2 regions of the Ruminococcus sp. OA3 genome follow, and region 1 is predicted to be linked to the other one. Evidence: predicted binding sites of a transcription regulator. Region 1 holds the regulator's gene; the other holds the start of a gene.
What was found. The regulator NrdR, encoded in region 1, represses ribonucleotide reductase genes. The targets are predictions, from matches to a motif close to CACNANATNTNGTG.
Positions count from the first base shown of each region.

Region 2: MCG98_RS18385 (ribonucleoside triphosphate reductase) is a predicted target of NrdR. The motif match lies at 2,017-2,030, and genes of this name have one in related genera.

Region 1 is NZ_JAKNTO010000001.1:1,552,639-1,564,768, forward strand. It holds gene asnB (asparagine synthase (glutamine-hydrolyzing)) at 1-1,296, shown strand, start outside; gene sigG (RNA polymerase sporulation sigma factor SigG) at 1,400-2,176, shown strand; gene nrdR (transcriptional regulator NrdR) at 2,249-2,698, shown strand; gene MCG98_RS07040 (ABC transporter substrate-binding protein) at 2,795-3,865, shown strand; gene MCG98_RS07045 (ABC transporter permease) at 4,062-4,976, shown strand; gene MCG98_RS07050 (ABC transporter ATP-binding protein) at 4,979-5,773, shown strand; gene MCG98_RS07055 (aminotransferase class I/II-fold pyridoxal phosphate-dependent enzyme) at 5,787-7,001, shown strand; gene MCG98_RS07060 (Rrf2 family transcriptional regulator) at 7,091-7,516, opposite strand; gene MCG98_RS07065 (4Fe-4S binding protein) at 7,513-8,391, opposite strand; gene MCG98_RS07070 (CD1871A family CXXC motif-containing protein) at 8,384-8,530, opposite strand; gene MCG98_RS07075 (rhodanese-like domain-containing protein) at 8,523-9,446, opposite strand; gene MCG98_RS07080 (DUF134 domain-containing protein) at 9,636-10,019, shown strand; gene MCG98_RS07085 (NifB/NifX family molybdenum-iron cluster-binding protein) at 9,997-10,371, shown strand; gene MCG98_RS07090 (metalloregulator ArsR/SmtB family transcription factor) at 10,451-10,735, opposite strand; gene MCG98_RS07095 (heavy metal translocating P-type ATPase) at 10,922-12,130, opposite strand, start outside.
Region 2 is NZ_JAKNTO010000001.1:3,988,254-4,000,383, forward strand. It holds gene MCG98_RS18385 (ribonucleoside triphosphate reductase) at 1-1,928, opposite strand, end outside; gene hflX (GTPase HflX) at 2,091-3,332, opposite strand; gene MCG98_RS18395 (tetratricopeptide repeat protein) at 3,404-4,441, opposite strand; gene glmM (phosphoglucosamine mutase) at 4,456-5,802, opposite strand; gene MCG98_RS18405 (sugar phosphate nucleotidyltransferase) at 5,822-6,745, opposite strand; gene prfA (peptide chain release factor 1) at 6,789-7,862, opposite strand; gene prmC (peptide chain release factor N(5)-glutamine methyltransferase) at 7,878-8,726, opposite strand; gene MCG98_RS18420 (DUF1385 domain-containing protein) at 8,723-9,688, opposite strand; gene rpmE (50S ribosomal protein L31) at 9,769-9,978, opposite strand; gene rho (transcription termination factor Rho) at 10,090-11,436, opposite strand; gene MCG98_RS18435 (sugar phosphate isomerase/epimerase family protein) at 11,619-12,130, opposite strand, start outside.

The DNA.
Region 1 (12,130 bases):
CCGGGTTATTTGTCTTTTCAGTATAATCCGCTTGAAGAAACATTTTATAAAGGTATCTACCAGCTTCTGCCGGGACATTATATGATGATCGAAAACGGAAAGATGCAGATTCACCGTTACTGGAGAGCCAGATTTAACGCTGAAGAGACTATGCGCAGAGAGGAAGCAGAGGAACGCCTGGAGGAGGCACTTCTGAATTCTGTTGAAGCTCATAAGCTCAGTGATGTCGAGGTTGGTTCCTTCTTGTCAGGAGGCATAGACTCTTCTTTTCTGGCTGTAGCAGGAAAGATGGAAAAGACATACAGTATCGGATTTGAGGAAGCCGAATATGACGAGACAAAAAAAGCTGAGGAACTGAGCCGGGTCAACGGGATGACAAATCATTCCAGACTCATTACCCGAGAAGAGTATTGGGAGGCGGTTCCCTGGGTTTTGAAGGCGCTGGATGAGCCGGTGGCAGATCCGTCTATCATACCACTTTACTATCTCTGTGAACTGGCGGCAAGGGATGTTAAAGTCGTTTATTCCGGGGAGGGGGCAGATGAACTGTTCGGGGGGTATAACATCTACCAGTCTGCACTGGCGCTGGAACCATTTGTGCGTATCGTGCCGGCAAAGATACGGCGCCGCCTGCGGCAAATGATGGAGTGTCTGCCGTTTTCATTTAAAGGCAGGGAATATCTGATCAGGGCCGGACAGAGCGTGGAGGAACGCTTTATAGGAAATGCCTATATATTCAAAAACCAGGAAGTTAAAGAACTGCTGAAGAACAAAGAACTGGTCACATATACGGAACAGGATGTTGCAGCGGCATATTATGCCGAAACAGAAGGCCTTGATGACATAACCAGGATGCAGTATATAGACATTAACTTCTGGATGCGCGGCGATATCCTGAGAAAATCGGACCATATCAGTATGGCACATGGACTCGAAGTAAGAGTTCCCTATCTGGATGAGGAAGTCGCGAAAGCAGCATTTTCCGTTCCTGTAAGGCATAGAGTTACGCGTAAACAGACGAAATCATTTTTCCGCAGTGTTTCCGGCGGATATCTCCCGCAGGAGACATCCAAAAGGCGGAAACTGGGATTTCCGGTCCCTCTTCGAAAGTGGCTGATGCAGGAACCGTATCAGGGAATCGTGAGAGCGGAATTTGAGAGCGAAACCGCAGAGAAATTTTTTGAAAAAGACAGACTGACAGTATTGCTGGACCAACACAAAAACGGGAAAAGGGATAACAGCAGAAAAATCTGGACAGTATACCTTTTTTTACTTTGGTACAGGGAAAATTTTTGATTGTCAAGGGCTAAAACTTTGTAAAATTTCAGCCGGATGCGCATAGCAAAGCGCCATAATGAGAACCATTTTACTAGAAAAAACTTCTAGGAGGATTCTTGTTATGGCGCTTAATAAAGTTGAGATATGCGGAGTCAACACATCAAAATTACCGATACTTAGCAATGAAGAAAAAGAAGAATTATTCCGAAAGATCAAACAGGGGGATAAAGAGGCCAGGGAAAAATATATAAAAGGAAATTTGCGTCTCGTCTTAAGCGTGATCAAACGTTTTTCCAACAGTAATGAGGCTGCCGATGATCTGTTCCAGATCGGCTGTATCGGACTGATCAAGGCGATCGATAACTTTGATACGACATTAAACGTCAAATTCAGTACGTATGCCGTGCCGATGATCATTGGAGAAATCCGGCGTTATCTGAGGGATAACAACAGTATTCGTGTGAGCCGCTCTCTGAGAGATATTGCATATAAAGCTATTTTCGCCAAAGAAAACTACGTAAAGCAGAATCTGCGTGAACCGACCATAGCAGAGATTGCCGAGGAGGTAGGAATCCAGAAAGAAGATATCGTATATGCGCTGGATGCGATCCAGAGTCCTATGAGTCTGTACGAACCGGTATATACTGAAGGCGGAGATACGCTGTATGTGATGGACCAGATCAGCGATAAAAAGAACAAAGAAGAAAACTGGATTGAGGATCTGTCTCTTCAGGAAGCGATGAACAGACTGAATGAACGGGAAAAACATATTATTCAGCTTCGGTTTTTTGAAGGAAAGACTCAGATGGAGGTGGCAACTGAGATAGGAATCTCTCAGGCACAGGTATCACGCCTGGAAAAGAGCGCACTGCGAAGTATGAAAAATTATCTGTCATAATTTGCAAAGAGAGAAGAAAAATGTTATGATATTCACAGTTGTGTGATGGGAGAGCGAAAAAGGGGGAAGAGCATGAGATGTCCATTTTGTAACCAGGATAACACCAGGGTTGTTGATTCAAGGCCAGTGGAAGACAGTAATGCAATTCGCAGACGCCGGATGTGTGATGAGTGCGGAAAGCGTTTCACCACATATGAAAAGGTTGAGACCATTCCGCTGATTGTGATTAAGAAAGATCAGAACAGGGAGCAGTATGACCGCGCAAAGATTGAGGCCGGTGTACTTCGGGCATGCCATAAACGTCCGATTTCGGCAGAAAGAATAACGGACCTTATAGATTCAGTCGAGACTGAGATTTTTAATATGGAGGAACGCGAGATCCCCAGTTCCGTGATCGGAGAAATTGTGATGGATAAACTCAAGGACCTGGAGGCGGTTGCGTACGTGCGTTTTGCATCCGTTTATCGCGAGTTTAAAGATGTAAATACGTTTATGGATGAACTCAAAAAGATTTTGAAATAGATTGCCCTTTCCGTCAGAGTATGTTATAATTCAAGCGTTATTGATTGGCACTTTAGCGAGTCAAAGCGCCAAAGAAAATGAGGAAAGAGGGATCATATGAAAAACAAGACAGTGAAAAGAATTCTGGCTGTTGGTCTGTCTGCAATGCTGGCGGCAGCAATGTTCGCAGGATGCGGATCTAAGAGCAACGATGAGAGCAAGTCTGCAGATGAGTCAGCCGAAACTACGCCTACGGCAGAAGCAGCAGATGACGCAGCTGAAGAAGAAAATAAAGAGACAGGGGACGGCACTGTATATAAGATCGGTGTCATCCAATATGTACAGCATGATGCGCTGGATGCATCCAACAAAGGTTTTTTTGCGGCACTTGATGAAATGGGAATCCAGTATGAGGCGGATCAGCAAAATGCAGCGGGAGAGGCTTCATCCTGCCAGACAATTGCACAGACACTGGTGAATAATGGAAGTGACCTGATCTTTGCCATCGCAACTCCGGCAGCACAGGCTGTTGCAGGCGTAACATCTGATATTCCGGTAGTTCTGACAGCTGTTACAGATCCTGCAGAATCCGGACTTGTTGAATCCAACGATGCTCCGGGCGGGAATGTAACCGGCACATCTGACCTGACTCCGGTTAAAGAACAGATTGATCTGATGAAACAGATTCTTCCTGATGTGAAAAAAGTTGGTGTTCTGTACTGCTCCGCTGAGTCAAACTCTGCGATTCAGGCGCAGATGGCTAAAGATGCATGTGCAGAGCTGGGGATCGAGTGCGAAGATTACACGGTGTCCTCATCAAATGAAATCCAGTCCGTTGTAGAATCATCCATCGGAAAAGTAGATGCTCTGTACGCTCCTACGGATAATGTTATTGCAGCAGGTATGGCAACGGTAGCGATGATTGCTAACGATAATAAGATGCCGGTAATCTGCGGTGAGGGCGGAATGGTGACAGAAGGCGGTCTGGCTACTTACGGAATTGACTATTATCAGTTGGGTTACATGGCAGGACAGCAGGCAGCAGAGATTCTTGTGGATGGAAAGAGCCCTGCAGAAATACCGATTGGTTATCTGGACGCATCAAAATGTGAACTGCAGGTTAATGATGAGACAGCGCAGGCACTGGGACTTGACTTATCTGCACTGGATACAGGGAGCGAAGAGTAAGAAACAGGCGCAGCAAATGTATCGAAAGTGGAAAACAACTGGACCAAGGGAGCCATCTTCGGCTCCCTTGGTATTTCTGTTCTTTAAGATTATTCAACTCTGAAAAGATTTTGACGAAAGAATAATGAGAAGCATTGTGTTTTCGTGAAAGTATTTTCTTAAAAAAGGTACCACGTACACGTAGGAGGATAAAAATATGAGTGGTTTTTTTGTTTCAATGCAGGGAGCGGTATCACAGGGAATTCTCTGGGGGATTATGGTACTGGGAGTTTATATCACCTTCAAAATTCTGGATATCGCAGATTTAACAGTTGATGGAAGCTTTGCGCTCGGGGGATGCGTATGCGCCACATTGATCGTTGCACATGGCTGGAATCCGGTGGCAGCGCTTCTGGTATCGCTGGTGGCGGGTGTGATCGCAGGGGGTGTGACAGGGTTTCTGCATACGGTATTTGAGATACCGGCAATTCTGGCGGGAATCCTGACGCAGATTGCCCTGTGGTCTATAAACCTCAGGATCATGGGTGGAAAGAGCAATATTCCGCTGCTCAAATCAGATACTGTGTTTTCATGGATGGTGGAGGCGACAGGGCTTTCACAGACTCATGCCAGTATGATACTCGGGGCAGTGATCGCGGTATTGTGTATTGCTCTTTTATACTGGTTTTTCGGAACGGAGCTGGGAGCGTCTCTCCGTGCCACAGGAAACAATGAGGATATGATCAGGGCGCTGGGTGTCAACATCAAAAAGACAAAAATGCTGGCTCTGATGATCAGCAACGGTCTGGTTGGCCTTTCAGGAGGTCTGGTCTGTCAGAGTCAGAAATACGGTGATATCAACAATGGCACGGGTGCCATTGTGATCGGTCTTGCAGCAATAGTTATCGGTGACGTACTGATGGGACGGCTCCGCTCTTTTGGAAGCAAGCTGACTTCGGCCATTGTAGGTTCGGTTGTCTATTTCCTGATTCGTGCGATTGTATTGCAGCTTGGCATGAGTGCAAATGATATGAAACTGCTTTCAGCGATCATAGTTGCGCTTGCACTGTGTATACCGGTGGCAATCGAGAAACTGCGGATCAGAAAATCCTATTCTGAAGGGGGAAAATAGACATGTTAAAACTAATGAATGTACAGAAGACGTTCAATAAAGGGACGATCAATGAAAAGAAAGCGCTGACAGGCATTGACCTTCATCTGAGGCAGGGGGATTTTGTGACGATCATCGGCGGAAATGGTGCCGGCAAATCAACGATGCTGAACATGATAGCGGGAGTGTATCCGATCGATTCCGGGAAAATCATTCTGGACGGTGAGAATATTTCAAGAAAGCCGGAGTATGCAAGAGCAAAATTTCTCGGACGGGTATTTCAGGATCCCATGAAAGGCACGGCTGCACAGATGGAGATTCAGGAGAATCTGGCACTGGCATACCGAAGAGGCCAGCGGAGGACGCTGCGGTGGGGAATCACCAGGGCGGAAAAAGCGCGGTACCATGAGGAATTAAAAACTCTGGGTCTGGGTCTGGAGGACCGTATGACTTCGAAGGTGGGTCTGCTTTCCGGAGGCCAGCGGCAGGCGCTGACGCTTTTGATGGCGGCACTGCAGCAGCCGAAGCTGTTACTGCTGGATGAGCATACGGCGGCACTCGATCCTAAGACGGCAGCCAAGGTGCTGGAACTGACAGAGAGCATAATATCGGAACAGAAGCTGACTGCGATGATGGTCACACATAATATGAAGGATGCGATCCGTATGGGCAATCGTCTGGTCATGATGCATGAGGGCAGGATTATCTATGATGTGGACGGCGAAGAAAAGAAAAAGCTGAAGGTGGAAGATCTGCTTAAGAAATTTGAACAGGCCAGCGGCGGAGAATTTGCGAATGACCGTATGATGCTGGCATAGGGAGTAAAGGACGATGAGAACATTTGATAAATCGGCGAAGCTGGACAATGTTTTGTACGATGTCAGGGGACCTGTCGTGGAAGAGGCCGGACGGATGGAAGAAGCCGGGCTTGAGATCCTGAAGCTGAACATCGGAAATCCGGCGCCGTTTGGCTTTTCGGCACCGGAAGAAGTGATCCTTGATATCCGTCAGTCAGTGCGTGACAGTCAGGGATATTCTGATTCAAGAGGGATTTTTGCGGCCAGAAAAGCAATCATGCAGTACTGCCAGCTGAAAAGGATCCCGAATGTTGGAATGAATGATATTTATACCGGGAATGGTGTGAGTGAACTGATTACACTCTGCATGCAGGCCCTGCTCAATGACGGGGACGAGATCCTGATACCTGCGCCGGATTATCCTCTTTGGACTGCGACAGCAAATCTCTCCGGCGGAAAAGCGGTTCATTACATCTGTGATGAGCAGTCTGACTGGAATCCGGATATCAACGATATACGGGATAAGATCACAGAGAAAACAAAGGCCATTGTAATCATCAATCCGAATAACCCGACAGGAGCGCTTTATCCCAGAGATGTCCTGCAGGACATCGTGGATATTGCCCGTGAACATGAGCTGATTATCTTTTCGGATGAAATCTATGACAGACTGGTGATGGATGGAGAGGAGCATATATCAATCGCTTCTCTTGCGCCCGATCTGTTCTGCGTAACGTTTTCCGGACTCTCCAAATCCCATATGATCGCGGGATTCAGGATTGGCTGGATGGTGTTGAGCGGCAGTAAATCTCATGTGCGAGGATATATAGAGGGGCTGAATATGCTCTCCAATATGCGTCTGTGCTCCAATGTGCCTGCTCAGACAATTGTGCAGACTGCACTCGGGGGGTATCAGAGCGTTGAGGAATATATTGTGCCGGGCGGAAGGATTTATGAACAGCGCAACTACATTTATGAAGCGCTGAATGATATACCGGGAATCACAGCGGTGAAACCGAAGGGCGGATTTTATATCTTCCCGAAGATCGATACAAATAAGTTTAATATTAAGGATGATGAACAGTTTGTGCTGGATTTCCTTCGCAGCAAACGAGTACTGCTTGTACACGGCGGCGGATTTAACTGGAAGAAGCCGGACCATTTCCGGATTGTATATCTGCCGGCTGTGGAAATACTGGAAAAATCCATGAAAAAGATGCGGGATTTCCTTGAGAATTATCATCAATAGGCAGAAAAAAGGTGCGGTTCCATAACTGGTTAAACGATGTGACCTAAAGTTATGGAACCGCACCTTTTTTCAAACGACAGGGTGGCAGATCATGTTGAGCTGCGGGGGTGAAAAATCTGGTCATCGATATCCTGGATTGTGATATGAGCCAGGTGTGACAGGCAGAGCTCATTTAATTCCCCGTAAATACCGTCCATGATCCCGGCCATGCCGGAGGCCACCAGGCATTCCTTATCCACACTTCCTGTTTTCCAGGAAGCTTTGATCAGCGGTATTCGCAGTGCATCGCTGATCTGGGCGAGCGTCAGCTGTTCTGCCGGTATCGTCATATAGTAACCGCCCTTTACCCCCTCCCTGGTTCCCACCAGGCCGGCAGATTTCAGGGGAGCCATCACCTTTCGCACACGGGCCGGATTGGTACAGACATTGTCTGCCAGTGCGTCGCTGGACAACGTTTCTCCCTTGTGGTTTAAAAATACGAGTGCATGCACTGCGATAGCAAATTCACTTGTCATTTCCCCGTTACATCCTTTCGTTTTTTCCATGTTGAGTCTACAGCACCAAAGCTGCAGCTGCGGATACAGTCGCCGCAGCGGATACACTCCCGGCTGTTGGGCGTTTTCCACACCTGGATGCCCATTTTACAGACTTTTTCACATTTTCCGCAATGTGTACATTTTTCTGCATCCACACGATAGCGGTACAGGGCTATGGGATGAAAAAGTCCATACACTGCGCCAAGAGGGCAGAGATATTTACAGAATGGACGGTAGACCATAAGGGATAGCAGCACAATAATTGCCAGGATCAGTCCCTTCCATGCAAATAAAAACCCGGCTGCCCCCCGGAGCGCTTCATTTCCGAACATCAGTGGAATACCGGCCATAAATGTTCCGCTGGGACATATGTACTGACAGAACCACGGGGCTCCCTGCCCGGTTATATCCAGTGCCAGCAGAGGGAGCAGTATCACAAATATGAGAAGTATCAGGTACTTCATCCATACAAGGACTCTGTGACCGGGAAGGTTTTTCCATTTTCGAACAAATGGGATTTTATAGAGAAGGTCCTGGAACAGCCCAAAAGGGCACAGCCAGCCACAGACAAACCTTCCAAGCAGTGAACCAACGAGAACCAGAAATCCGAAAATATAAAAGGAAAATTTATAATTTCTGCTGCCCAGCACTGCCTGGAGTGATCCGATCGGACAGGAACCAAGAGCACCGGGACAGGAGTAGCAGTTGAGACCGGGGACACACAGGGATTTTGTCGGTCCGGTAAAAATCCTTCCTTCAACAAAGCCCCATACATATCCGTTTGTAAGTGCGGTGAAGGCAGCCTGTACCCACAGCCGTATTCTTGAATCTTTTCTTTTTGTTTGTTTATCCAATTCCTATACACTCCAGACATACATTGACTGCCTTCATAAAGACCGTATCAGCTTCGCCTCTCAGAACACCCAGGGTGATCCAGAAAACAGCGGTCAGCAGCAGCAATCTTCTCATCCATTTTTTCTTCGTTTCACTCATTGACCTGCTCCAGTAATTCTTCCACGATTTTTGCCCATTCGTCTTTCGTCTTACCGCCTACATAAGTTTCCCCCAGCTGGGTGCCGTTCTGGTCCAGAAATATCGTTGTCGGTATATACTGGATCTCTGAGAGGACTCCCAGCCTCAGATCGTCTGATGCGATAATTTGAGTATAATCGGTCCCGGCTGATTTTGCAATCGTTAATGCGGCATCGTTTTCAGGCTCATCGACATCTGTGATAACGCCTAAGATCTGTAATCCCCGGTCACGGTACTCACCGTCTAATTCTGTGAGGTATGGCATATGCTGAATACACGCTCCGCAGTAGGTGGCCCAGAAATTTACCATGGTCAGACTTGCATCGCCAAAGATGTTCTGCGTCACCGGATCGCCTTCCAGCGTCATGGTTTCAAATGAACCAAACGGGCCATCCGCATGAGCATCGGTTTTTTGCGGTTCTGCAGCCTCTTTTCTTTGTTCATCAGCTGTTCCGCTTTCGGTATCATAGGGCCAGTCGATGATTCCTCCGAAATCATAGATTCTGGTATAACCGGCTGCGGTCATTTTATTTGCAGCCTGAGCACTTCGGTTTCCGCTTCGGCAGTAAATAAGGATCTCCTGGTCCAGTGATGGAAGATCGGCAAGCGGTTCTTCTCCAATCTCTTCGTTTGGTATCAGTATAGCCCCGGGAATATGTTTTTCTTCATATTCTTCCTTTGTACGTACATCCAGAATCACGATATCATCGCCGGAATCCATGCGCTCCCTGGCTTCCTCGGCGGTGATTTTCTGGGGCGATGCGGTGTTCCTGGAAGTCCCTGTCTCATCCGTCTTCCCACCGGGCGAACAGGCAGTCAGGATACCGGCCAGAATCAGTAATCCGGTCAATGCGGCCGCTGTTTTTATTTGTCTCATAAATGTCCTCCTCTTAATCTGGAATTTTGCTGCTAACTGTATAAAATATGGTTTCAGTTATACTGTAATGATAAATGTTTCAGTTGAAAAAGTCAAGCGTTTTTTGAAAAAAAGTTATTGACATATGACATTAACCGGGATATAATAAAATTTGTAAGTGACATATGTCAACAACAGGAGGACAGCAAAATGCCAAGGCCGTGTAAACGCCGCCGAATCTGCGGGATGCCGCAGAACAGAAGATTTTTACCTTCAGACATAATACAGGAAAAGAAAGCAACTGTAATTATGGGGCTGGACGAGTATGAGACAATCAGGCTGATTGATTTTGAGGGAATGAATCAGGAAGAATGTGCACGCAGCATGGAAGTTGCCCGTACCACTGTGCAGGCAATCTATAACAGTGCGCGCCGAAAACTGGCGGAGTGTCTGGTTGAAGGGAAAGAGCTCTACGTGGACGGAGGTGATTACATCCTGTGTGAAGGAGAAAACAGAGGATGCGGCTGCGGGCATTGCCGAAGGCGACCGAATTTTAAAGGAGGAAAATGTGATGAAAATAGCAGTAACGTATGAAGAGGGAAAGGTTTTTCAGCATTTTGGACATACAGAAAAATTCAAGGTGTATGAGGCAGAGAATGGAAAAGTGGTATCTTCTGAAGTGGTAGACACCAACGGAAACGGCCATGGGGCACTTGCTGATTTTCTTGCAGAAAAAGCTGTGAAAGTTCTTATCTGCGGGGGGATCGGACAAGGTGCGAGGCAGGCGCTTGCGCAGGCAGGTATTGAATTGTACCCGGGTGTAAATGGTGAGGCGGATCAGGCGGTTCATGAATTTTTGAATGATAATCTTTCTTATGATCCTGATACGGTGTGCAGCCATCACGAACATCACGGTGAGTGTGCAGGCGGAAATTGCAGCCACTAGATATACCTTTAGGAGCCAGTATATGAATACGGCATAGGAGCCCTGGATATTCCGGGGCTTTTCATTTTTTTGGGTTTTATTATTCTTCTACATGGTCAAGTCCCTGGGCCAGAATTGTTGCCACATGGTCATCTGCAAGAGAATAGTAAACGGTTTTTCCTTCTCTGCGAAACTTTACGAGGGACATCTGTTTTAGTATACGAAGCTGGTGTGAGATCGCGCTCTGTGTCATATCCAGAACCTCGGCGATGTCACATACGCATAATTCCTGTTCCGAGAGTTTATACAATATTCGTATTCTGGTAGGATCACCAAATACTTTAAACAGATCTGCCAGCCGGTACAGGATATTTTCTGCGGGCATGGGGGTATTTTTCAGATTCTGGTGATGATGGGCCTCTGTGCAGACTTCAATCTTTTCTTTCGACATATGGTTTATATCTCCTTTAAGAAAACCGGGACTGCTGCAGATGTGATGCAGCAGTCCGGATTACTGTTGATTTATTGTTAGTTTAACTGATAAATCCAATTTGGTCAATGGCGTAAATGCCTATATACGTTTGTAAAGAATACGGATTGAGTTCAGGATACACAGAAAAGCTACTCCTGTATCTGCGAATACGGCCAGCCACATGGAGGCAAAACCACAGAGTCCCAACACCATCACGATTCCTTTGATGATCAGAGCAAAGATAACATTCTGCCAGGAAATCCGGCTGGTGGAACGGGCGATCTGTACAGACTGCGGGATTGCTTCCATGCCTGAAGTCATATATACAACATCTGCAGCTTCTATTGCCGCGTCGGCACCGCTTCCCATTGCGGCGCCTACATTGGCGCCGGCCAGTACCGGGGCGTCATTGATGCCGTCACCGACAAACATGACGCTGCCGTATTTGCTTCGCAGATCATTTAAGCGGTCGAGTTTATCCTGTGGGAGGAGCTTTGCATGAACTTCGTCGATTCCAGTCTGTTCTGCGACAGATTCTGCACTTTCCTGCGCATCGCCGGTCAGCATGATCGTAGTCAGACCCAGCTTTTTCAAAGCGGCGATGCTTGATTTGGCATCTTCTTTGATCGTATCTGAGATCATCAGATGTCCCGAGAAAATACCGTCAATGGCAACCAGTACTTCTGTTCCAAATGAGGACGGGTGGTAACTGCTGAGGTCAACGTGCTGCGCTTCCATAAGTTTACTGTTGCCGCAAAGAACCTCTTTGCCGTTAATTTTTGCTTTGATACCGTGACCGGCAATTTCCTGAAGGGCTTCCGGTTTGGAAAGAGTCAGATTTCTGGCTTTCGCAGCGTTTACAATGCTGACAGCGATCGGATGTGTAGACGACTGCTCGCAGCCTGCGGCCAGAGTCAGGAGCTCATCCCGGGTGATGAGACCAGAGGGGACCGTCTCCTGAACAACAAAATTGCCCTGAGTGATCGTGCCTGTCTTATCCATGATGACCGCACGAACTCCTTTTAATGCCTCGATCGAAATTCCGCCTTTAAACAGAATACCTTTTTTGGAACCGGCACCGATACCGGAAAAGAATGCCAGGGGAACGCTGAGGACCAGTGCACACGGGCAACTCATGACCAGAAAGGTAAGCGCCGTATAGATCCAGTGCTGCCAGTCGCCTGTGATCAGGGAAGGCAGTACAGCAGTTACAATGGCCAGGGCAACAACAAACGGTGTATAAATACGGGCAAAACGAGTGATAAAACGGTCGATTACGGGCTTGCTTGCTGCTGCATTCTCTACGGA
Region 2 (12,130 bases), 2.4 Mb from region 1:
GCAATATATCCGTGATCTTTGCATACAGAATAAGTGGGTGATAATGTATAGTACGGCAGCGTATAATTCTCTGCAACCTTCCGGACCAGGGACGCTGCAGACTGCCAGTCCGGCAGTTTTTCACCAAGGAACGCATGGAACACCGTCCCCGAAGTATACAGACTCTGAAGTTCATCCTGGATATCCAGTGCATCAAAGATATCCGATGTAAACTCGACCGGAAGATGTGAACTGTTGGTATAGTACGGCGTGTCTCCCTTGCTTCCGGCTGTCTTGATATCCGGCCATTTTGCCCGGTCATGTTTTGCCAGACGATACGTTGTCGATTCAGCAGGTGTCGCTTCCAGATTATAGAGATCTCCATATTCTTCCTGATAATCAGATAGTTTATTGCGCATATGGTTCAGCACTTCTTTTGTAAACTCCTGTGTACGCACATCCGTCATATCTCCCCCGAGCCATTTCGCATTCAGTCCAACTTCATTCATACCGATCAGCCCGATTGTTGAAAAATGATTGTCAAAAGTCCCCAGATATCGTTTCGTATATGGATAAAGCCCTTCATTCAGCAGCTTTGTAATGACTTCTCGCTTCACATGAAGTGACCTTGCACTCAGATCCATCATATGGTCCAGTCTCTGATAGAAATCTTTTTCGTTCTTTGCCAGATAAGCGATACGTGGCATATTGATGGTCACAACCCCCACCGAACCGGTGCTCTCACCTGAACCGAAGAATCCTCCTGTTTTCTTGCGAAGCTCCCTCAGGTCCAGGCGCAGCCTGCAGCACATACTCCGCACGTCGCTCGGTTCCATATCGCTGTTGATATAATTTGAAAAATACGGTGTACCGTATTTTGCGGTCATCTCAAACAGCAGACGGTTATTCGTCGTATCCGACCAGTCAAAATCGGATGTGATGGAATATGTGGGAATCGGATACTGGAAGCCTCTTCCATTGGCATCTCCCTCAATCATTGTCTCAATAAACGCGCGGTTTATCATATCCATCTCCGGCTTACAGTCTTTATACCTGAAATCCATCTCTTTTCCGCCGACAATCGCCGGGAGTTCTGCAAGATCCTGGGGTACCGTCCAGTCCAGTGTAATATTGGAAAACGGTGCCTGCGTCCCCCAGCGGCTTGGCGTATTGACCCCGTAGATAAATGATTCAATACATTTCTTTACTTCCGGATAAGAAAGATTATCTACCTTAACAAACGGTGCAAGGTATGTATCAAAAGAGGAAAATGCCTGTGCTCCTGCCCACTCATTCTGCATGATGCCCAGAAAATTGACCATCTGGTTACAGAGAACACTTAAGTGTTTCGCCGGCGAGGATGTAATCTTTCCTTTTATTCCACCCAGGCCCTCCATGATCAGCTGTTTCAGCGACCAGCCTGCACAATACCCGGTCAACATGGACAGATCATGAATATGCAGATCTGCATTTCGATGTGCATCTGCAATCTCCGGATCATAAATCTCGGACAGCCAATAGTTGGCAGTTACCGCACCGCTGTTGCTTAAAATCAGGCCGCCTACTGAATACGTTACTGTGGAATTCTCTTTTACACGCCAGTCCTCCACTTTGACATAGCTGTTTACGATCTCTTTGTAATCCAGGATCGTGGATTTCATATTGCGGACTTTTTCCCGCTGTTTTCTGTACAGGATATACGCTTTTGCCACGTCAGAATATCCGCACTGTATCAAAACATTTTCCACACTGTCCTGAATATCTTCTACATTAACCCTATCCTCTTTGATTTTTTTCTGAAAATCAGAGGTGACACGCAGACTCACCATCTCCAGCATATCCTGACTATATTGCTTTTGATTTGCTTCAAATGCCTTGCCGACCGCCTCGGTAATCTTCGCAAGCTCAAAATCAGCTATGGCTCCGTCTCTTTTTTCTACTTTAAACATTACATCTGCCTCCTCTGCAATCCTTAAGTCCCTGACTGCGCTATGGAACTATCATATCAAAGGATGCCGGACCCGTCAATACGCAAAATACCATATATTGTATGCTGGACAACCGGGAGCCCCCATTTCTAGGGGCTCCCGCAAATTTACGGACTTTTTCCATCACACTTTTCCATATATTTCCACCGGTACATAAGCCTTGACAGAAATACCTTCCGGATAGTATTCCTCTTCCACAACCTGTCCGACCTGTCGGATCATGCTGATGACATTCGCTCTGTCGTATCCATAGAAACGTTCAATATAAATCTGCTCGGCCTGAAGCATGCGCACCAGTTCTTCCTTCAGTTCTTCCATGCCTGTCCCGGTCTTCGCTGATGTCCTGATGATACAGTCAGCCTGAAGATCTTTCAGATTTTCAGGACAGTCTACCTGATCCTGTTTATTGAAGAGCGTAATAATTTTCTTTCCTTCTATTCCCAGCTGCCGAAGCGTATCATACACAATATGCATCTGCTCATCCATCTGCGGATTTGACGCGTCCACCACATGTATAATAATATCTGCAAATTTTGCCTCTTCCAGCGTACTCTTAAATGCATCTACAAGATGGTGCGGCAGTTTCCGTATAAAACCAACGGTATCTGTCAATAAAATCTGCTGTTTGCCCGGCAGGTCAAGCACGCGGGTCGTCGGATCCAGCGTCGCAAACAACTTGTTCTCTTCCAGTACCGACGCACCTGTCAGGGTATTTAAAAGAGTGGATTTTCCTGCATTGGTATATCCTACGATCGCCGCCACTTTCTGATTACTCTTTATTCGCTGACCGCGCAGCAGCTCTCTGTGACGTTTCATTTCTTCCAGATCCTGCTTCAGCTGCGTGATTCTGTTGCGGATCATACGGCGGTCCATCTCCAGCTTCTTCTCACCGGGTCCGCGCGTACCTATCCCGCCTCCAAGACGGGACATCGAATTTCGCAGCCCCACCAGCCTGGCGGCACGATATTTCAACTGCGCAAGTTCAACCTGCAGTTTTCCCTCTTTTGTGACGGCACGCCCGGCAAAAATATCCAGAATTACAAGCGTTCGGTCCATAACCTTACATTGCAGTTCACTTTCCAGAGTTCCGTACTGTGCCGGGGATAATTCATCGTCGCAGACGATTCCCGTAGCATCCAGTGTATACAGCAGCTCTCTGAGCTCCTCCAGCTTCCCGGGTCCCACATAGCTTCCCGGATGTATGTTTTCTCTTTTCTGAATGACCTCGCCCACCGTAACAGCTCCGGCTGTTTCGACGAGTTCCTCGAGCTCCCGCAATGATTTTTGCGTGTCGTCGCCGGCATCTGTCTGAATCCCAATCAAAATGACCCGCTCTTCAATGTTTTTTGACTCATATAATTGCATAGCCCACCCCTGTTTGTAAAATGCAACTTTTTTGGTTACTTCTCCCCTTACCTGCGCTCCCCATTGCGCAGTTATCTGCTTTTCAAAAACTCATTTTCCCTCACGGCAGTCTTATCGTCCGGATACCTTTCCAGATATTCTGCCATTTTTGATTTTGCTGTCTCAAAATCAAGCATATATTCATACACGACGATCTCATTGAACAATAAGCTCTGGGTTTCCGTGGCATCTTTACACTCCAGACCTTTTTTTATGTTGCTCAGCGCATTATCATAATTTTTTTCGAAAATATCACACATCGCAAGCCCATTATATGCTTTGGCCTGATTTTCTTCCTCTTTCAGATAATCCTGGTAGAGGCCTCGGGCACTGGCCGCATCATCGATCGCCAGATAGACCTTTCCAAGCAGCAGAACTGCATCTGCATCCCCTTCATTGATGGCCTGAGTCAGCTCTTCCCTGGCACTCTCATAGTCCTTCAGTTCATAATAGATCCTGCCCCGGTTATAATAATCGGATGCCTCCCTGGGCTTTAACCCAAGAGCCCTCTGGAGATACTCTTCTCCTGTTATCGTATCACCTTTATCCGCATATGCCTGATAAATTTTCAGATACATTTCATAATCCCGGCTGTCTTCCACTGCACTGTCAAAATCATTTTTGGCCTGTTCCTCATCCTCCAGTTCCAGATATACACCGCCCCTTAGAAAATAGGTCTCCGGATCTTTTTCCAGTTTCAACACATCCGTATACACTTCGGCTGCTTTCTCATACTCCCCATAATTCTTCCGTGCCAGTGCAAGATAGTACATGACATCCTTTTCAAACTCTACGTTTGTATTCTCAAGGGAATTCAGGCTCCTTGAAAATGCAGCAATGGCAGCTGCACTGTCTCCCAGTTCATACTGGCTGATGCCAAGCGCCCGGTAAGCTTCCGGAAGCCGTTCTTCCTGCTCAATCGCCTGATTCAGCAGTGTAACGGCCTCCTCATAATCACTGTTTTCCATACAGGCAATTCCGTCATCATAGTATTCTTCATTTGCAGAACTGCCGCAGCCTGCTGTAAGGATAACCACACAGGCTGCAAACACCAAACACTTTTTTCTCATCTGAACAGTTCCTCTTAACCCACAATCAAATCTTCTTCCGTCATAACACGGATCACTCTGTCCACACACTCCTGACAGATTGCATCATTTTCCGCCTCAACCATCACACGGATGACAGGCTCTGTACCACTCTCACGCACCAGGATACGTCCGTCTTCTCCCAGCTGCTCGCTGACAGACTTCACGACTTCCTGTACCTTTGAATTCTCACGGGCCTCCTGTTTGTTTGCAACACGCACGTTTTTCAGCAGCTGCGGATAGATGACAACCTCCGATGCAAGCACGGAAAGCGGCAGCTTCTTTTCCAGTATCACTTCCATGACCATCAGCGAAGTCAGGATCCCGTCTCCCGTCGTCGCATGTTTGCTGAAAATAATATGCCCCGACTGCTCACCACCCAGGCTGTGACCGTATGTCATCATATTTTCACAGACATACTTATCACCCACTGCCGTCTTTTCATAATGGATGCCCTCACGGTCACAGGCTTTATAGAGCCCCAGATTAGACATGACAGTCGTTACGATGGTATTGTTATCCAGTCGTCCCTGCTCTTTGAGGTACTTTCCACATACGTATAAAATCAGATCTCCGTCAATCACTTTGCCAGTCTCATCCACAGCAATACAGCGGTCTGCATCTCCGTCATAGGCAAATCCCACATCAAGATGTTTTTCCCTCACAAATTTTTGCAAAACTTCGATATGAGTCGATCCGCAGTCCTGATTGATATTCGTGCCATCCGGCTCGTTATGAATGACATACGTCTTTGCGCCCAGCGCATCAAAAACACTCTTTGCGATGGAGAATGCACTTCCGTTGGAACAGTCAAGACCGACTCTGATATTTTTAAAGGAGCGGGTCGGCAATGAAATCAGATAGCCTATATATCGGTTTCTGCCCGCTGAAAAATCTACCGTCCGTCCAATATCTTCCTTAACAGCCAGCGGGATCTTCGGTATCTCATCATCGATGTACGTCTCTATTTTCGCTTCCACATCCGCTTCCATCTTCTGTCCCATACCGTTGATAATTTTAATTCCATTATCATAGAACGGATTATGGCTTGCGGAGATCATAATGCCGCAGTCAAAATTTTCGGTCCTCACAACGTATGATACACTCGGCGTTGTCGTAACATGGAGCAGATACGCATCCGCTCCGGACGCCGTAAGTCCAGCCACAAGTGAATATTCAAACATGTAGCTGCTGCGCCTTGTGTCTTTGCCGATCACGATCTGTGCCTTATGCTCCCGTCCGAAGTACCATCCCAGAAAACGGCCGACTTTATAAGCGTGCTCTACCGTCAGATCGATGTTGGCTTCCCCTCTGAATCCGTCAGTTCCGAAATATTTTCCCATACTGCCTCTCCTTATCACTCTAATCAAACAACTTTTCCCGATAGACTCCTTGGGCAATCAGCTTTCTAAACGCCTCCACAACAGAATCCTTATCTTCCTGGTACGTTACGCCAAACCACTGTGCACCGGTATTGATCACGTGTACATCTGCACGTTTCTCCTGCAGCAGCCCGTCTATTATCGTAGGCAGAAGATATTCCTGCTTCGAATCTTCAGCTGATAATCCAGAGAGAAATTTCACAAATCCACTCTCCAGTTCATCCAGAAATTCAGGCTGCATCCCCCACATGTTCATGGATACTTTAGCATCAGCAGCAACCGGAACAATTCCGTCTTCTGTCTGGATGCCGGCACCTTCCGGGGTTTTTATAATATTTTTCGTCTCCGCAATACCGACCAGATTATTTTCTTTATCCATCCGGCAGATTCCACGGGTCACACCACCATTGTCACTGAGTGTATTTCCAAGCATGAATCCCGCCATACAAATGTCGTAGTGTCCGTCCGCTGCGGGCATCTCACTTACGAGATAATCATGCAGTTTTACAAATGGTTCTTTTCCATAATAATCATCAGCATTGATCACTACAAACGGTTCTTTTATCAGCCCTTTACAGCTCAAAACCGCCTGCCCCGTACCCCATGGCTTTGTTCGGTCATCCGGTTTCTCAAATCCTTCCGGGAGGTCTTGAAGCTCCTGAAATGCATATACTACTTCTGTCAGCTTTTCAATCCGGTTTCCGATTATCTGTTTAAAGTCGCTCTCCAGATCTTTTCGAATAATAAACACAACCTTATTAAACCCGGCTTCCAGTGCATCATGAATGGAGTAATCCATAATAATTTCCCCGTTCGGACCTACCGGCTCCAGCTGCTTAATACCTTTTCCATACCGGCTTCCGATACCGGCCGCCATGATTACCAGTGCTGTTTTCTTCTCCATAACTTCTCTCCTGTGCTTTTTCTTTTCCTCAGCAGCCTGATCTTTAATCATCCTGCAGTTTGCTGAGTTTTGCAGCCTGATCAGCGGCTATCAGACTATCAATGATTTCTTCCAGGTCTCCGTTCATTATGTTATCCAGTTTATGCAAAGTCAGTTTAATCCTGTGGTCCGTCACCCGCCCCTGCGGGAAATTATAGGTACGGATTTTCTCGGAACGGTCCCCCGTACCGACCTGGCTTCTCCTGGCCTCCGCCTCGGCATCATGCTGTTTTTCAAGCTCCATCTCATAAAGGCGGGCCCTCAGCACTTTGAGTGCCTTTTCTTTATTCTTGAGCTGTGATTTTTCATCCTGACATGAAATCACGATACCACTCGGTATATGTGTCAGACGCACGGCAGAGTCCGTCGTATTGACGCACTGCCCTCCGTTTCCGGATGCCCGGAACACATCAAATTTGCAGTCATTCATATCAAGCTGAAAATCAATTTCCTCTGCCTCCGGCATGATCGCAACTGTGATCGTCGACGTATGGATCCGCCCGCTGGATTCAGTCTCCGGTACACGCTGCACCCGGTGTACACCGCTTTCGTACTTCAGACGTGAATAGGCTCCGTTTCCATTGATCATAAAAGTGACTTCCTTAAAACCGCCGTTTCCGTTTTCATTCAGACTGATCAATTCCGTTTTCCAGCGGTGTGATTCGGCATATTTCACATACATACGGTATACTTCCGCCGCAAACAGCGCCGCTTCATCTCCACCCGCTCCGCCGCGGATTTCCACGATTACATTCTTGCTGTCATTCGGGTCTTTCGGAAGCAGCAGGACTTTCAGCGTATGTTCCAGCTCTTCCGTCCTCTTTTTTGCATCAGACAGCTCTTCCTTCAGCATCTCCCGCATATCCGCATCAGATTCCTCCTCTAACATGGAAAGACTGTCCTCTATTGTCTGCTTACACTTCTTATATTCTTTATATGCATCCACTATCGGCTGCAGGTCACTTTGTTCTTTCATCAGCTTCTGGAATCTGGTCTGATCGTTAGCCACCGTCGGCTCATTCAATTCACTTAAAATCTCCTCAAAACGGATCAGAAGATCTTCCAATTTATCAAACATGATGCTCTCCTCCTGTTATTTCTTTCTTTTGCCGCACTTTTTCCCCAGTGCCACACGGTTCAGTCCACCAAGATCCCGGATGATCTGTATATCCCGGTACCCCGCATCACAGAGCAGTTCTGTCAGCGCTTCTCCCTGATCAAATCCGATCTCAAACGCCAGCAGTCCATTTTCTTCCAGATATTGTCCGGCCTGCAGGATGATCTGCCTGTAAAAATGCAGGCCGTCTTCTCTTCCATCCAGCGCAAGCAGCGGTTCATGAAGGCGCACTTCATCCATCAGGGTCGGTATGACATCCGTGCGAATATACGGCGGGTTGGATACGATTACATCGTAACGCCCTTCTATGTTCTCAAACAGGTCGCTTTTTATAAACCTGGCATTCACTCCATTTTTGGCTGCGTTTTTTCCCGCTGTTTCAAGTGCGTACTCAGAGATATCCGACCCGGTGCCCTGAAGGCGACGGCCGTATTTTAGAAGGCTGACTACAATACAGCCTGAGCCCGTACAGAGATCCAGGACCCGTGAATCTTCCGGAATCCTCTCCAGCACAGTCTCAACCAGGATTTCCGTATCCTGTCTGGGTATCAATACATGTTCATTTACACAAAAAGACAGACCCATAAAATAAGCTGTATGGGTCAGGTACTGAAGCGGAACATGCCGGCTTCTTTGCCCGACCAGCAGTCTGTACTGCTCTTCTTTTGCTTCCTCTATTATATCATCCGTATGCATAAAATAATAGTTCTTATCGATATCGCATACGTATTCCAACAAATACCATGCATCTGCTTCGCCGTTTTCTATTCCGCGCTGCGACAGATACTGTCTTCCTTCCCTGAGAAGTTCGCCCAGGGTCCTCATTCGGGCTGTCCTTCCCGGAAGGCTTCGTCTGAAAAATTCGCAGTTAAATACGTCCTCCAGTCGAACACTGCTTCAACTGCCGCGATCGCAACTTCTACCATATCCGCTTCCGGCTCTCTTGTTGTCAGTCTCTGGAGAGCCATTCCCGGCTTGCTGAGCAGATTTACAATTTTATTATCACTGCGCCCTGCAAGCCGTATAATCTCATAGGAAACCCCCGCAATGACAGGAACCAGCAGCAGACGAACCACTACACGAAGCCACGGTGATGAGACTCTGATAAACAGAAAGAAAATAATGCTTACCACCATGACAAACAGCAGGAAACTGGTACCGCAGCGTTTATGCTCCCGAGAACTGCTCATGACGTTCTCAACCGTCAGGTCCATTCCGTGTTCCACACAGTTTATGCACTTATGCTCTGCACCGTGATACATAAATACCCTCTGAATATCCTTCATCCTGGAAATCAGCATGATATATCCAAGAAAAATGATGATTCGAACGACCGCCTCCGCGATCGCGATAATGGGTTCTGATGATGTGATACTCCTCAGAAATCCTGCAATAAAATAAGGAAGCATGATAAAAATAGCCACCGACAGTACGATGGAAAATGCAACCGTCCCATACATCAGCAATTTGTCCTGCTTCTCTCTTTTTACGTCCGCCTTTTCCTGTTCTTCCCTTGTCAGCGTCACCGTTTCCTCTTCTTCATCTTCATAAAAGCTTGCGGAATAGGTCAGACATTTCATCCCGACCACCAGTGATTCTATAAAGTTAAACACTCCACGGACAATCGGCGTCTTTTTCAGCAGCGGACTTTTTATAATGCTTTTATACGGCTCCGTCTTTACTTCGATTTCACCGTCCGGTTTACGTACCGCCACCGAATACACATCCTCATGGCGCATCATGATTCCTTCCAGCACTGCCTGCCCGCCAATATTTGATGATTTCATATATATATTGTCCCCTTAAATCTATTCACATTAGAAAAATAGGTTGAGATTGTGCCAATCTCAACCTGTTTTAACGTCTCTTATTTATTATCGCTCATTCCGTATTTCTTATTAAACTTATCAATACGTCCGCGTGCAGCTGCTGCCTTCTGCTGTCCTGTGTAGAACGGATGGCATTTTGAGCAGATTTCTACGTGGATATCCTTCTTTGTAGATCCCGTAGTAAATGTATTACCGCAGTTGCAGGTTACTGTTGCCTGATGGTACTCTGGATGGATTCCTTCTCTCATTTTTTTCACCTCTTCTATCTGTTATTCTTCATTATTTAAATCATATCACGATTTTCTCAATTTAAACAGCTTTTGAATTATATCATGTCCTTATTACAAATGCAAGTTTCTTTAAAGAAATTTTTGTTTTTTCACCATTTGTACAAATTCCAGATTTGTCTTCGTCCTCGAAAACATGTTCAGGATATTTTCTACCGCATCTTCTGATTTCATTCCATTCAGCGCTTTCCGCATAATATACGTTGCTTCCTGCTCTTCCTGAGTCAGAAGAAGATCATCACGGCGTGTTCCTGATTTTCCAATGTCAATAGCAGGAAACACCCGCTTCTCCTGAAGTTTCCGGTCAAGAACAAGTTCCATATTACCCGTTCCTTTAAACTCCTCGTACACAACATCATCCATCTTACTGCCGGTATCCACAAGAGCCGTTGCCAGTATCGTCAGGCTTCCGCCCTCTCTCATATTTCTGGCGGCGCCAAAGAAACGCTTCGGCATATGAAGCGCTGCCGGATCCAGACCGCCGGAAAGCGTCCTGCCGCTTGGCGGCACCGTGAGATTATACGCTCTCGCAAGACGTGTAATACTGTCAATAAAGATCGTCACATCTTTTTTATGTTCAACCAGACGCTTCGCCCTTTCAATAACCATCTCCGAAACTCGTTTGTGATGTTCCGGTAGTTCATCAAACGTCGAATATATAACTTCTACATTCGGCCCTTTGATCGCTTCTTTTATATCCGTCACTTCTTCCGGCCGTTCATCAATCAGCAGAATAATCAGATGCATGTCCGGACTGTTCTTCAGAATTGATTTTGCAGCATCCTTGAGAAGTGTCGTCTTTCCTGCCTTTGGAGGTGAAACGATCATACCTCTCTGTCCTTTTCCGATAGGGCTTACCAAATCCACAATCCTCATCGCCAGACTTCCACCCTGGCGTTCCAGCCGCAGGCGTTCATTCGGAAAAACAGGCGTCATATCCTCAAAGTTGCAGCGTTTCACGCTTTCATTCGGAGACAGGCCGTTTATCCTAGTTACATACAGCAACGCGCTGAATTTTTCATTCTGGGATTTCACCCGGGTATTACCCTGAAGAATATCACCGGTTTTGAGATTAAAACGGCGTATTTGAGACGGAGAAACGTAAACATCATGTTCCCCTGGGAGATAGTTTTCACATCGGATGAACCCATATCCGTCGCTCATCACTTCCAGGATACCGTTCGCTGATTCACCGCTGTCAAGCTGATTGTAATCTACCCTGCCCTTTTCTTCTGTCTCTTTTTCAATCCGTTTTTCTGAATCACTCTCAGGTGCGGTTTCAAGTTTCTCTTTTTCATCTTCCTGCACCATAAGTTCAATCAGCTCGCTCTTCTTCATCGTGGATATTCCCTTTAAACCACGTCTTTTAGCAGCATCACGCAATACTCCTACCTGTAATGTTTCATATTTTTCTCTCATCAAATCCATTTACCTCGTATTCGAAAATCAGGTTCCAGTTACTTCCAGTATACCAAATCATAACCTTTCATACAACACCGAAAAATTTTCCTTTCTCACAACCCTGATAAAAGGTGCATCTGCGAACTGTTGTTCCATTCGCAGATGCACCTGATTTATTACATATTATAAGTTTAGCGTCGTTAATTCCAGTATTTCTCCACATGTGTTTTCGTATATTCTGCCGCCGTCCTGATATTCTCCTCATTTGAGAGAGCATAATATTCTGGACGGAACACCTCCATCGTGCATACACCGCCCTCAAATCCGATCTTTTTGAGTGTATCCGCGTAGCGTTTATGATCCAGACAGTCTCCCGGCAATCCCGGCCACAGGCGCTTTTCATCTGTATTATACGCGGCACCGCAAGGCATATTTTCCATCCCGTTCAAATGCCATACAAAAATCTTCTTTCCGTCGGCCTTTTCAAGGTTATCAAAAGAGGACGCCATCGCATGGAAATGATACTGGTCAAGCGTGATTCCTACCATCGAAGAATCCACTTCCTGCACAATCGCATACGCGTCTTCAAAACGATTGATCGACATACCCGGAGCGCCGCAGAATTCCAGCGAAAGCCTGATTCCGTGAGGTTCTGCTTTTTTCACCATATCCCTGAGTACTGCGACAGCATCTTCACGAATCTCATCGATTG